One region of the Bradyrhizobium sp. USDA 4011 genome, then DNA from elsewhere that is predicted to be linked to it. Evidence: riboswitches for the same ligand, from Rfam matches in the RefSeq annotation. Region 1 holds a riboswitch; the other holds the start of a gene.
The links. A riboswitch is a leader RNA that binds a small molecule or an ion and turns the genes downstream of it on or off. The one in region 1 is predicted to bind glycine.
Positions count from the first base shown of each region.

Region 2: it holds a riboswitch for glycine, as region 1 does, so the genes downstream of both, ACVW1C_RS28735 (L-serine ammonia-lyase) here and gcvT (glycine cleavage system aminomethyltransferase GcvT) in region 1, are expected to answer to the same signal.

Region 1 covers NZ_JBSSGG010000001.1:7,376,357-7,383,134, reverse strand. Annotated here, with positions in the region: gene alaS (alanine--tRNA ligase) at 1-2,246, opposite strand, end outside; glycine riboswitch at 2,449-2,537, shown strand; gene gcvT (glycine cleavage system aminomethyltransferase GcvT) at 2,678-3,847, shown strand; gene gcvH (glycine cleavage system protein GcvH) at 3,868-4,233, shown strand; gene gcvP (aminomethyl-transferring glycine dehydrogenase) at 4,256-6,778, shown strand, end outside.
Region 2 covers NZ_JBSSGG010000001.1:6,089,895-6,096,672, reverse strand. Annotated here, with positions in the region: partial or broken gene ACVW1C_RS28750 (Dabb family protein) at 1-1, shown strand, start outside; partial or broken gene pabB (aminodeoxychorismate synthase component I) at 117-1,510, shown strand; partial or broken gene ACVW1C_RS28740 (anthranilate synthase component II) at 1,507-2,091, shown strand; glycine riboswitch at 3,773-3,860, shown strand; glycine riboswitch at 3,863-3,927, shown strand; gene ACVW1C_RS28735 (L-serine ammonia-lyase) at 4,044-5,414, shown strand; gene glyA (serine hydroxymethyltransferase) at 5,427-6,704, shown strand; gene ACVW1C_RS28725 (carboxymuconolactone decarboxylase family protein) at 6,723-6,778, shown strand, end outside.

The DNA.
Region 1 (6,778 bases):
TCTTCCATCAGGGCTGCGATGCGCGACGGCACATCCTCGATCGTGGTGCGCAGCTCGGCCGCCGCGGTCTTCGCCAGCGTCATGGTGTCGTTGGCGTGCCTGCGCGCATGATGTCCGGTCAGCGCCTCGATGCGGCGGACGCCGGACGCGACCGCGCTCTCGCTGGTCACCGAAATCAGGCCGATGTCGCCGGTGCGACGAACATGGGTGCCGCCGCAGAGCTCGACCGACCAGCCGAGCGCGTTCTGGCCGTGCTCGCGGGCGCTCTTGCCCATCGAGACGACGCGAACCTCGTCGCCATACTTCTCGCCGAACAGCGCGCGCGCACCGGCCTCGCGGGCGTCGTCGACACCCATGACGCGGGTCGTCACCTCGTCATTCTCGAGCACGACATCGTTGGCGATGTCCTCGACCCGGGCGAGCTCTTCCGGCGTAATCGGCTTCGGGTGCACGAAATCGAAGCGCAGGCGATCGGGCGCGACCAGCGAGCCGCGTTGCGCGATGTGATCGCCGAGCACCTGGCGCAGCGCCTCGTGCAGCAGATGTGTCGCCGAGTGGTTGGCGCGGATCGACGAGCGCCTGGCGTGGTCGACCTCGAGCTGCAGGGCGGTGCCGACGTTCAGGGTGCCCTGCTCCACCGTGCCGACATGCACGAACAGGTCGCCGGCCTTCTTTTGCATGTCGGTGACGCGGAACTTGACGCCCTCGCCGGTGAGGATGCCGACATCGCCGACCTGACCACCGGACTCGGCATAGAATGGCGTCTGGTTCAGCACGATCGCGCCGGTCTCGCCGGCTTTGAGGCCGTCGACCTCGGCGCCGTCCTTGACCAATGCCGTCACCACGCCTTCCGCGCTCTCGGTCTCATAGCCGAGGAATTCGGTCGCACCGAGCTTCTCACGGAGCGGGAACCAGATGGTCTCGGTCGCCGCCTCGCCGGAGCCTGCCCAGGAGGCGCGCGCCTTCTCGCGCTGGCGGTTCATCGCGTCGGTGAACGATGCCTGGTCGACGCTGATGCCGCGCGACTTCAGCGCATCCTGCGTCAGGTCCAGCGGGAATCCGTAGGTGTCGTACAGCGTGAACGCGGTGTCGCCGTCGAACATGTCGCCCTTCTTGAGGCCGGCGCTCTTCTCGTCGAGGATCGAAAGGCCGCGCACCAGCGTCTTGCGGAAGCGCGTCTCTTCCAGCTGCAACGTCTCCTCGATCAGCTTCTCCGCGCGCACCAGGTCCGGATAGGCCTGGCCCATCTCGCGGACCAGCGCCCAGACCAGCCGATGCATCAGCGGCTCGCTCGCACCCAGAAGCTGCGCGTGGCGCATCGCGCGGCGCATGATCCGGCGCAGCACATAGCCGCGGCCCTCATTCGACGGCAGCACGCCGTCGGCAATCAGGAACGCCGAGGAGCGCAGATGGTCAGCGATCACCCGGTACGACGCCACGTTCTGCGGGTTCGGCCCATGGCCGAGGGCCGAGGCGGCCGCATCGATCAGGTGGCGGAACAGATCGGTCTCGAATACGCTCTCGACGCCCTGCAGGATGCAGGCCATGCGCTCAAGCCCCATGCCGGTGTCGATCGAGGGACGCGGCAGCGCCACGCGCTCCTCCTTCGTCACCTGCTCGTACTGCATGAACACCAGGTTCCAGAATTCGAGGAAGCGATCGCCGTCCTCTTCCGGGCTGCCCGGAGGTCCGCCCCAGATGTGCTCGCCGCGATCGATGAAGATCTCGGAGCACGGACCGCACGGTCCGGTATCGCCCATCGCCCAGAAATTGTCCGAGGTCGGGATGCGGATGATGCGATCGTCCGAGAAGCCCGCGATCTTCTTCCAGTAGCCCGCTGCCTCGTCGTCGGTGTGGTAGACGGTGACGAGCAGCTTGTCCTTCTTCAGCCCGAAATCCTTGGTGATCAGATTCCAGGCGAGCTCGATCGCGCGCTCCTTGAAGTAGTCGCCGAACGAGAAGTTGCCGAGCATCTCGAAGAAAGTGAGATGGCGCGCGGTGTAGCCGACGTTGTCGAGGTCGTTGTGCTTGCCGCCGGCGCGGACGCACTTCTGCGACGTCGTGGCGCGCTGATAGCCGCGCTTCTCGACGCCGGTGAAGACGTTCTTGAACTGCACCATGCCGGCGTTGGTGAACATCAGGGTCGGGTCGTTGCGCGGAACCAGTGGCGACGACGCCACGATCTCGTGGCCGTTCTCCTTGAAGAAGTTCAGAAATGTCGACCTGATGTCGTTGACGCTGCTCATGTTCATCCAATCGGAAAAAGGGGCCGGCCAGCCGCAAAAAGGCGTCATTTTCCGGCCGAACGCTTTTAGACATTGCCAGCTGCGGTGTCCAGAAACTGTGCAGGCGGATCATGGGCTTGCCGCGGCAGCACAAAGCCCATTGGATAGCAGCGAGAGCTGCGTTGACAGTCCTGGTGACGCCGTGTTTTCTACCTACCTGTTACTAGTCACGTCGGGAGAGACCGGCCTTACCGCCGGCGCCGAAGGAGCAACCGCCCCGGAAACTCTCAGGCAAAAGGACCGCGTGACGTCTAACATCTGGAAAGAGGCGCTGGGGTTCTCCCCGATGCGTCCGCCGACGGGATAATACTCTCAGGCACAGCGACAGATGGGGCTTTCTGCAGGTTTCTCAAGGGGAAATAGGTCCCCGCGGGAACCGCGAGGGCCCTGTGATGCTTGCGTGCGAAACCTCCCCGCTGAAACAGACCCCGCTGCACGCGCTGCATCTGGCGCGCGGCGCCAAGATGGTGCCGTTCGCCGGCTATGACATGCCGGTGCAATACACGACCGGCGTGCTGAAGGAGCACCTGCACACCCGCAAGGAAGCGGGCCTGTTCGACGTGTCGCACATGGGCCAGCTCGCGCTGCGGCCGAAATCGGGCAATGTCGAGGACGCGGCCCGCGCGCTCGAGAGACTAGTGCCGCAAGACATTGTGGGACTTGCCCCAGGGCGGCAACGCTACGCCCAGTTCACCAATGCCGATGGTGGGATCCTGGACGATCTGATGGTCGCCAATTTCTTCGGCGATCACCTGTTCCTGGTCGTAAACGCCGCCTGCAAGGAAGAGGACGAGGCGCACCTGCGCGCACACCTCTCCGATGACTGCATCATCGATTCGCTAACCGATCGCGCGCTGATCGCGCTTCAGGGTCCGAAGGCAGAAGCCGTGCTGGCCAAATTCTGCGCAGCGGCGCCGTCCATGAAGTTCATGGATGCGGGTCCACACTTGGTCGACCGTTACAACTGGATGGTTGACCATCGCGTCTGGTTTGTCTCGCGCTCCGGCTATACAGGTGAGGACGGGTTCGAGATTTCTGTCCCCGCGGCCGATGCCGAAGGCCTTGCCAAAGCGCTGCTCGACAATCCCGACGTGCTGCCGATCGGGCTCGGCGCGCGCGACAGTCTGCGGCTCGAGGCCGGGCTCTGTCTCTACGGTCACGATATCGACACCACGACGACGCCGGTCGAGGGTGCGCTGGAATGGTCGGTGCAGAAAGTCCGCCGCAGCGGCGGCGCCCGCGCCGGCGGTTTCCCCGGTGCCGACAAGATTCTCGCGCAATTCGCCCAAGGCGCTGCTCGCCGCCGCGTCGGTCTCAAGCCCGACGGCCGCGCCCCGGTGCGCGAAGGCGCCTTGCTGTTTGCCGACGCCACCTCGGCCGAGCCGATCGGCAAGGTGACGTCGGGCGGCTTCGGCCCGAGCCTCAATGCGCCGGTCGCGATGGGCTATCTGCCGACATCCCTTTCCGCGCTCGGCACCACGGTTTTCGCCGAAGTGCGCGGCCAACGGCTCCCGCTCAAGGTCGCCGCCACGCCCTTCGTCCCCAATACCTACAAACGCTAAACGCCAAAGGATCGATCCCCATGACGACGCTGTACACGTCCGACCACGAATGGCTCCGCATCGAGGGCGACGTCGCCACGATCGGGATCACCGACTACGCGCAGTCGCAGCTCGGCGACGTCGTGTTCGTCGAACTGCCCAAGGTCGGCCGCAGCCTGAAGAAAGCCGAGGCCGCCGCGGTCGTCGAATCCGTCAAGGCCGCCTCCGACGTCTACGCGCCGATCACCGGCGAAGTGATCGAGGTCAACGAGGCGCTCGCGGCCGAGCCCGCGCTGGTCAATTCGGATGCCGGCGGCAAGGCCTGGTTCTTCAAGCTCAAGATTGCCGACAAGGGCGAACTCGGCGGCCTGATGGACGAGGCCGCCTACGCCGCGCACACCGCCTAACGGATCATCCGAGGATCAGCCCATGAACGCGCCCTTCAAGCCGATCAACGAAGCCGCCACCGATTTCGTCCGCCGCCACATCGGGCCATCCCCGCGCGACATCAACGCGATGCTGGAAACGGTCGGCGCCGCGAGCCTGCAGGCGCTGATGAACGAGACGTTGCCGGCGTCGATCCTTCAGAAGGCGCCGCTCGATCTCGGCCGGGCGCTGAGCGAAACCGAAGCGCTCGCGCATATGAGCGAGCTCGCCGCGCAGAACCAGACCTTCACCTCGCTGATTGGCCAGGGCTATTCCGGCACCATCCTGCCCGCGGTGATCCAGCGCAACATCCTGGAGAACCCGGCCTGGTACACCGCCTATACGCCGTACCAGCCGGAGATCAGCCAGGGGCGGCTCGAAGCCTTGTTCAATTTCCAGACCATGATCTGCGACCTCACCGGGCTCGACGTCGCCAACGCCTCGTTGCTCGACGAGGCGACCGCCGCCGCCGAAGCAATGGCGCTCGCCGAGCGCCACTCGCAGGTGAAGGCAAAGGTGTTCTTCGTCGACAAGGAAGTTCATCCGCAGACGCTGGCGGTGATGCGCACGCGCGCCGCCCCATTGGGCTGGGCGCTTGTGGTCGGCGATCCCCTGACCGAGCTCGACAAGGCCGACGTGCTCGGCGCGCTGCTGCAATATCCGGGCACGACAGGCGCGGTGCGCGACCTCCGGCCCGCGATCGCATCGCTGCACGCCAAGGGTGCGCTTGCGATCGTGGCCGCGGACCTGCTGTCGCTGGCTTTGCTGACCTCGCCCGGCGAGCTCGGCGCCGACATCGCCATCGGTTCGGCGCAGCGGTTCGGCGTGCCGATGGGTTATGGCGGACCGCACGCCGCCTACATGGCCGTGCGCGACACGCTGAAGCGCTCGCTGCCCGGCCGCATCGTTGGCCTCTCGGTGGATTCGCGCGGTGCACCGGCCTATCGGCTGGCGCTGCAGACCCGCGAGCAGCATATCCGCCGAGAGAAGGCGACCTCCAACATCTGTACTGCGCAGGTGCTGCTCGCCGTGATCGCTTCGATGTATGCGGTGTATCACGGCCCGGAAGGCCTGACGCACATCGCGCGCAGCGTGCATCGCCGCGCCACCGTGCTCGCCGCCGGCCTGCGCAAGCTCGGCTTTGCGCCGACCAGCGAGGCATTCTTCGACACCGTGACGGTCGAGGCCGGAAGCAAGCAGATCGAGATCGTCTCCCGCGCGCAGGCGGAGCGGATCAATCTGCGCATCGGCGCAACCACGCTCGGTATCGCGCTCGACGAGACCACGACGCCGGAGACCGTCGAAGCGGTGTGGCGCGTGTTCGGCGGCAAGCTCAGCTTCGCCGAGATCGAGGCGGCCGCACGCGAGGCGCTGCCGAAGGAGCTGCGCCGCACCAGCGCATTTCTCACCCACCCGGTATTCAACACCCACCGTTCGGAGACCGAGCTGCTGCGCTACATGCGCAAGCTCAGCGATCGCGACCTCGCGCTCGACCGCGCGATGATCCCGCTCGGCTCCTGCACAATGAAGCTCAACGCCACCACCGAGATGATCCCGCTGACCTGGCCGGCGTTCGGCAACCTGCATCCGTTCGCGCCTGCGGATCAGGCCAAGGGTTATCACGCGCTGTTCAAGCGGCTGGAGCAGTGGCTGTGCGACATCACCGGCTATGACGCGATCTCGCTGCAGCCGAATTCCGGCGCGCAGGGCGAATATGCCGGGTTGCTGGCCATCCGTGGCTATCACCTCGCGCGCGGCGAGCCGCACCGCAAGGTGTGCCTGATCCCCTCCTCCGCGCACGGCACCAATCCGGCCTCGGCCGCGATGGTAGGCATGGACGTCGTGGTTGTCGCGTGCGATGCGCGCGGCGATGTCGACGTCAATGATCTGCGCGCCAAGGCGGAGAAGCATTCGGCCAATCTCGCCGCCGTCATGATCACCTATCCGTCGACCCACGGCGTGTTCGAGGAGCATATCAGCGAGATCTGCGACATCGTGCATGCGCATGGCGGCCAGGTCTATCTCGACGGCGCCAACATGAACGCGCAGGTCGGGCTGTCGCGGCCCGGCGATTACGGCGCCGATGTCAGCCATCTCAATCTGCACAAGACCTTCTGCATCCCGCATGGCGGCGGCGGCCCCGGCATGGGTCCGATCGGCGTGAAGGCGCATCTTGCGCCCTATCTGCCCGGCCATCCCGCAACCGACGGGGCGACCGCACACGCGATCGGCCCGGTGTCGGCCGCGCCGTTTGGCTCGGCATCGATCCTGACCATCTCCTACATCTACATCCTGATGATGGGCGGCGAAGGTCTCACGCGCGCCACCGAAATTGCGATCCTCAATGCGAACTACATCGCCGCACGGCTGCAGCCGCACTTCCCGGTGCTGTATCGCAACGAGCGCGGCCGCGTCGCGCATGAATGCATCGTCGACCCGCGGGCGCTGAAGACGACCAGCGGCGTCACCGTGGACGACATCGCCAAGCGGCTGATCGACTACGGCTTCCACGCGCCGACCATGAGC
Region 2 (6,778 bases), 1.3 Mb from region 1:
ACCTGATGATCAGTATCGAAGGCCCGTACGTTTCGGACGAAGTTTGCCTTCATTCGGGACGGGATCACGATCGGTGCAAACGTGACAGCCTATCAGTTGTCGGCGACCGATAGCCTATGCACGTGCGCGAGTTGCCGTGGATTGAGCCTGTCAATGCGCTGCGATGTTTGCACAGCGGCCGCACCTTACTTTTCTCGATAGCGCGGCACGGCATGAGCAGCTTGGGCGTTACTCATATCTGGCCTGCGAGCCGTTCAGCACCTATTTGGTCACGGGTGGACAGGCAAGTTGTAATGGAGAGGCCATTGAGGGCGATCCATGGGCCGTGCTTCGTACCCTCCTCGCCAGATATCGACAAGCGCATCGACCCGATCTCCCACCGTTTCAGGGCGGCGCCGCCGGCTTCCTTGCTTACGATCTGAACAGGACATTGGAGCGATTGCCGGCGCCCGAAAATCCCGGCCAACGGCTGCCTCAATCCGTCCTGCATTTCTATGACGTGGTGGTCAGCTTCGACCACCGGGACCACAGGTGCTGGATCGTTTCGACGGGATGGGCGGAGCAGGACCCCGCTCGACGCGCCGAGCGTGCACGCCGTCGTGCCGACGAATTTGCAGCGCTGCTCGCGAGGCCAAAGTTGCCGCGGATCGTACTCCCGGGCACGGCGGGCGTCTGGCATTCGAACTTTCACCGCGAAAGCTATATTGCAGCGGTCCAGCGCGTCATCGGCTTGATCCTGGCCGGGGACGTCTTCCAGGCGAACATTGCGCAGCGCTTCAGCGCCAGGGTGTCCCGGCTGTTCGATCCGCTCACCTTCTACGGCCAGCTGCGGTCATTGAACCCGGCGCCGTTTGCGGCCCTCTTGCGCTACGGCGAGCTGACCATTGCATCGAGTTCGCCGGAACGCTTCCTGAAACTTGACGGACGACAGGTCGAAACGCGCCCGATCAAGGGCACAATCGAGCGTTCTGCTGATCCAAAGGAAGACCAGCGCCGCGCCGAAATCCTCCTTGCGTCCGAAAAGGACCGTGCCGAGAACATTATGATCGTCGACTTGTTGCGTAACGATCTGTCACGTGTTTGCACTGCGGATTCGGTCGAGGTTCCGCTACTCTGCGATCTCGAATCCTATGCCTCGGTGCACCACCTCGTCTCGATGGTCAGGGGCGAACTTGCTGCCGACGAAGACGCGGTCAGCCTGATTCGCGCCTGCTTTCCGGGAGGCTCGGTGACCGGTGCTCCAAAGGTGCGATCGATGGAAATCATTGCGGACATCGAGCGAGTGGCGCGAGAGGTCTATTGCGGGGCGATCGGCTTCATCGGTTTCAACGGGCACATGGACACGAACATCGCGATCCGTACTGTGACGATCGACGACGGCCTGGCTATGTTTCATGCAGGCGGCGGGATCACGGCGATGTCAAGGCCGGAAGCCGAATATGAGGAGACGTTCGCCAAGGCACAGCGCATCTTTGACGCTTTTGACGTCGAGCCACCTGGTGCATTGTGATTGTCATCATCGACAACTACGACTCATTCGTCTTCAACATTGCTTGCTATTTCCGCAAGCTTGGTGAAGAGACGGAAGTGGTCCGAAACGACGCCGTGAGCGTCACCGATCTTGTTGGATTCAAGCCGCGTGCAGTTGTCATCTCTCCGGGTCCCTGCAGCCCAATGGAGGCCGGCATATCCACCGCCGTCGTCCGTGAACTTTCAGGTCGCGTCCCTATTCTTGGCATTTGCCTTGGGCACCAGTGTATTGGAAGCATTTTCGGCGGACGTATAGTGCGTGCACGTCACCCCATGCACGGCCGGTCCTCGTACATCACACATGATGGCCGAGGGTTGTTCCGCGAACTCTCGTCCCCACTTTGCGTCGGACGCTACCATTCTCTGGCGGTCGAACTGGATGACTCCAACGCGCAGCATCTCATTGTGACGGCCCGCTCGGATGAAGGTGAGATCATGGCCTTCGCACATCGGCGTCAACCGACCTATGGGGTATAGTTCCATCCGGAGTCGGTACTTACCGAACATGGCCAGGTGCTGTTTATGAATTTCTTGCGGCTCGCAAAGAGTTTCCGAGCGTAAGGATCGGAGACGAAGTTGCGCACCACGCCGGCTCGCCCACAGGAGTGTAACGTGAGATACGCCCACCTCTTATAGGCGCTGTCTCACGAGATCTTTGACGGGAAGGAAGGACAGCGCGGCTTAGCCGTGGCTTTCGCTTGAGGGGACGCCGAACTTGACGCGGAGAGCTGAGCAACAACAGGAAGAGTGCTCGATACGCTTCATACCTAGCCGCAGGTCTGGTGCGCCTTGAACCTGACATGAGTGGGGCGGCTTCGGACGTGCCTACTGACCATAACCAAATTCGTTTTCGTTGAAGAAGCAGCATCTCGAAAACTGGAAGGTGGTCTGAGGAGAATTCAAATTCTAGCATTTCTGAGGATTGCGTTCTCAGGTTCCTCAGAATTCGGCAAAAGGCTTCAATTGGCTCGCTCGACGTTGAAGCCACATCACTTGCGCCATCTAGCTCGGATCGAAAGCCGAAAAAACGGCTTCAGCAAACCAAGAACTGACGTCCATACGGGGGACTCCATCGCCGTTACAGAGTCGCTGACTTTCTACTCAGATGCGGGCAAGCTAGTGCGTCGTGTCGCCGCAGGCAGGATCTGTCGCGTGCGAGTGGCAAGACAAGGTGAGTCCCTCCCTCTGCAGGCGAAGCCTTGCGAAAGAAAGGATCTTGTTTGTTGAAGAGGCAATACGACAGCGCGAAAAAGGGGCTCAGTACGCCCCGTACGTAACTTTCTCTTTTATTGCAATCTCGATTGAATTACTTGAGCCGTTAAGGTGAAGCTCTCCTCGTATCACCTTTATTCGATGAGACGGCGGATAATCCTCTGGCCCGGCCACCGAGATACCCTTTCGATATCCGCCAAGCGATTGGCGGTGCCGTGCGATAGTTTCACTATCGCTGCCCATACGGGCGTTTCCTCCCTAAACTTGGCCGCCGGTCCCCTAGGACCGGCGGCACCTTTCGTCCGAGTGTCAAAATTCTGATAATCGATGATCTGCACCGGGACGACGCGGGGGCAGAAAAGGGCGTGTGCTGGAATGGTTCATGCAATATAGAGGCGTACAATTTAGCATTCGAGAAGCGTTGCCAGGCGAGTGGCGCTTCAGTTTTAAGATTGCTGGCAAGACGATTACAGGCAAGACGCAAACCAGATTGCAGATTCTTGCGATTCGCCGCGTCAAGAAACCGCATAGATCGCGAACTGAGTCGCAGCGCGCTCTCGAGCGAAACTGAGAATTGAGGGTGAGGCCAGCGTCTTTTTTGTACGCACTTGTCTAAAAAACGAGGGTGCCTCAGCAAAACGTCTCGATGTCAGACTTCACAGCGCATTGGTGATCGAACGAGCTTGACATTCGCTATACAAAGAAGGGTGGCCCTGTGCCGGCGCGCTTGTAGCCGGCGCGGCAAACTCGGCTGCAAGTCGAATGTAGGATTATGAGCAGTAGATGTGTTGCTGGGGTCGTAATTATCAGCACGAGCTAAGCAAGACTCCGCGGCTCGATAGACCTGAGGATCGGAAGGTACACCGCAAAGAACAGCGCGTGAGGGAGCAGCACCTATCGCTGGCGATCAGAGATCACAAGCAAGCTGGCGTATCTTGACAAGCGAGCGGGATAGCGCATACCTAACCACCGATTTTCGACACGTCGGATTGCGCTTTCGGCCAAAGGGAAGGAAGAATCGTTACGCTGAACATCTGACGCTGGGAGAGACCGAGTTGTCGGCGCCGAAGGAGCAACCGCCCCAGGAAACTCTCAGGCAAAAGGACCGCGTCAGTCCAAACATCTGAAAAGAGATGCCGCTTGCATCCGCCGACGGGATAACGTTCTCAGGCAAAGAAACAGATGGGGCACTCAACATAGCTGAAAAAGCTGGAGTGCTTTGCGTGACAAGCCGAAATCCGCCCAACTTCCATTCTGAACTGCTAGCTCGTTCTGCTCTTAGGGACGGCGCAACCAAGAAGTTGCCGATAAGCGTCTTCGATCTGTTCAAGATCGGAATTGGCCCGTCTTCTTCACATACCGTCGGCCCGATGAAAGCCGCTGCGACATTCGTTCGTGGTCTGAGGGATGGGCGCGAGGATAGTGTCGTGCGGATCGAAGCCAGGATTTTCGGCTCCCTCGCTTGGACAGGCAAGGGTCATGCGACCGACAAAGCTCTCGTCCTGGGGCTTTCAGGCAAGACCCCCGATCGCATCGATCCCGACGAGGCGAGCCGACTGTTCGAACGAATTACCAACGAGCGCCAGATTGAGCTGCCGAGCGGCCGCAGGATTACCTTCGAGCAGGAGAAAGATATTGTTTTCGATACAAAGCGTCAGTTCAGCCGGCATCCGAACGCCATGGAATTCAAGGCGTTGGATGTAGGTACCAACGTTGTTTCGTCCGAAGTGTGGTTCTCGGTCGGTGGTGGATTCATTGAGCGACTTGGCGCCGAAAGACAGGAAGGCGATCTTGAATATCGTCTCGGCTTCGAATTTGGATCCTCGCGCGACCTTCTGGAGCTATGTCGAGTTCATTCCTGCAACATTGCCGATATTGTCAAGGCAAACGAGATTGCCCGCCGCGGCGAGGGAGAGACAATTCGAGAGCTCGACCGCATCATCGCTGTCATGATGAAGTGCATCGATCGTGGCCTAGCGCAGGACGGAGAACTCCCGGGCGGGCTGCGCGTGCGAAGAAGGGCCGGTGCTCTTTTCGAACGGCTGCAGAAGGTTGCTCTCAGCAATTCGCGGTCAACCAGCCGCCCCTTCGACCACATATCGGCTTTCGCCATCGCGGTGAACGAAGAGAATGCTGCCGGAGGGCGAGTCGTTACCGCTCCGACAAACGGGGCTGCCGGCGTCGTCCCAGCTGTCCTTCGCTACTACCGTGACCTCTGCGAGGATGCGAATCATGAAGGGCTGCGTACCTTCCTGCTTGCGGCAAGTGCTATCGGAAGCATCATAAAACGGAACGCCTCCATTTCGGGCGCCGAGGTTGGATGTCAAGGTGAAGTGGGATCGGCCGCTGGGATGGCAAGTGCCGGCCTCACGGCGGCCCTTGGCGGCACCAATGAGCAGATCGAGAACGCCGCCGAGATTGCCATAGAGCATCACTTGGGGATGACTTGTGATCCGGTCGGCGGCTTGGTTCAGATCCCATGCATCGAGCGCAACGCCTTTGGCGCCGTAAAGGCGGTCAATGCTGCGTACTTGGCCCTCGCCGGTGATGGCGAGCATCGGGTTTCGCTTGACCAGGTCATCGAAACGATGCGGCAAACGGGCGCCGATATGAATGACAAGTACCGGGAGACCTCGCGCGGAGGACTCGCCGTTAACGTTCCGGAATGTTGAAGGGAATCTCTCGTGAATGTTCAAGAGCCATCGACGCGAGTGTCGCCTGATCCGGCCGTTTTCCAGGCAATTGAGCGTGAACTCGCACGTCAGCAAAACCAGATCGAGTTGATCGCGTCGGAGAATATCGTTTCCGAAGCCGTATTGGCTGCTCAAGGATCGGTTCTCACAAATAAGTACGCTGAGGGTTACCCAGGGCGGCGATACTATGGTGGGTGCGAGTTCGTGGACGAAGTCGAGACGCTGGCAATTTACCGGGCGAAAAATTTATTCGGCTGTCAATTCGCCAATGTGCAAGCGCACTCGGGAGCTCAGGCCAATTTGGCCGCATTTCTGGCGCTTCTCAATACAGGCGATACCTTCATGGGCATGTCGCTTGCCCATGGCGGACACCTCACGCACGGCTCTCCGGTAACCATCTCCGGTAAATGGTTCTCGCCGGTTGAATACTGCGTGAGGGCGGATAACCATCGTATCGACATGGACAACGTGCGCATGCTTGCGCTTAGACACCGGCCAAAACTCATCTTGGCCGGCGGTTCAGCGTACCCTCGCGAGATCGATTTTGCGGCATTCCGTCAAATAGCCGATGAAGTCGGTGCGAAATTGATGGTTGATATGGCGCACGTAGCGGGCTTGGTCGCTGGCGGGGTCTATCCATCCCCAGTGCCGCATGCCCACGTCGTGACGTCCACCACGCACAAGACGCTGCGCGGACCGAGGGGCGGCCTTATTCTGACGAACGATCCAGACTTGGCGAAGAAGATCAACTCCGCAGTATTTCCGGGCGTCCAGGGTGGGCCGTTGATGCATGTCATCGCAGCCAAGGCTGTCGCTTTCGGGGAGGCGCTCGAGCCCTCGTTCAAAACATATGCGCGGCAAGTGTTGAGCAATGCGCGCGCGATGGCCGCCGTATTGGCAGAGGGCGGTCTATCCATCGTCTCGGGCGGAACGGACAGTCACCTGATCCTTGTCGATCTTAGACCCCTTGAGCTGACCGGGAAGGCCGCCGAAATCGCGCTCGAGCAAGTAGGACTTACCTGCAACAAGAACGCCATTCCCTTTGATCCCGAGAAGCCAGCCCTTACGTCTGGCGTTCGGCTCGGCTCTTCGGCCGGAACCTCGCGCGGCTTCGGAGAACGCGAGTTTCGAACAATCGGCTCGCTCATTCTGCAGAGATTGACGGAGCTTGCGAAGGACGATCCTGACAAGGCGCGGCTACAGCAAATTGCCAAGGACGTACGCAGGCTGTGCGAGGCCCATCCAATCTATTCTTCGATGCGGACCTAGCGAATCAGGAGAACGACAATGGTCTACGAACAAATCTTGAACGACATGCGCAAGGAAGCAACGGATCTCTACAA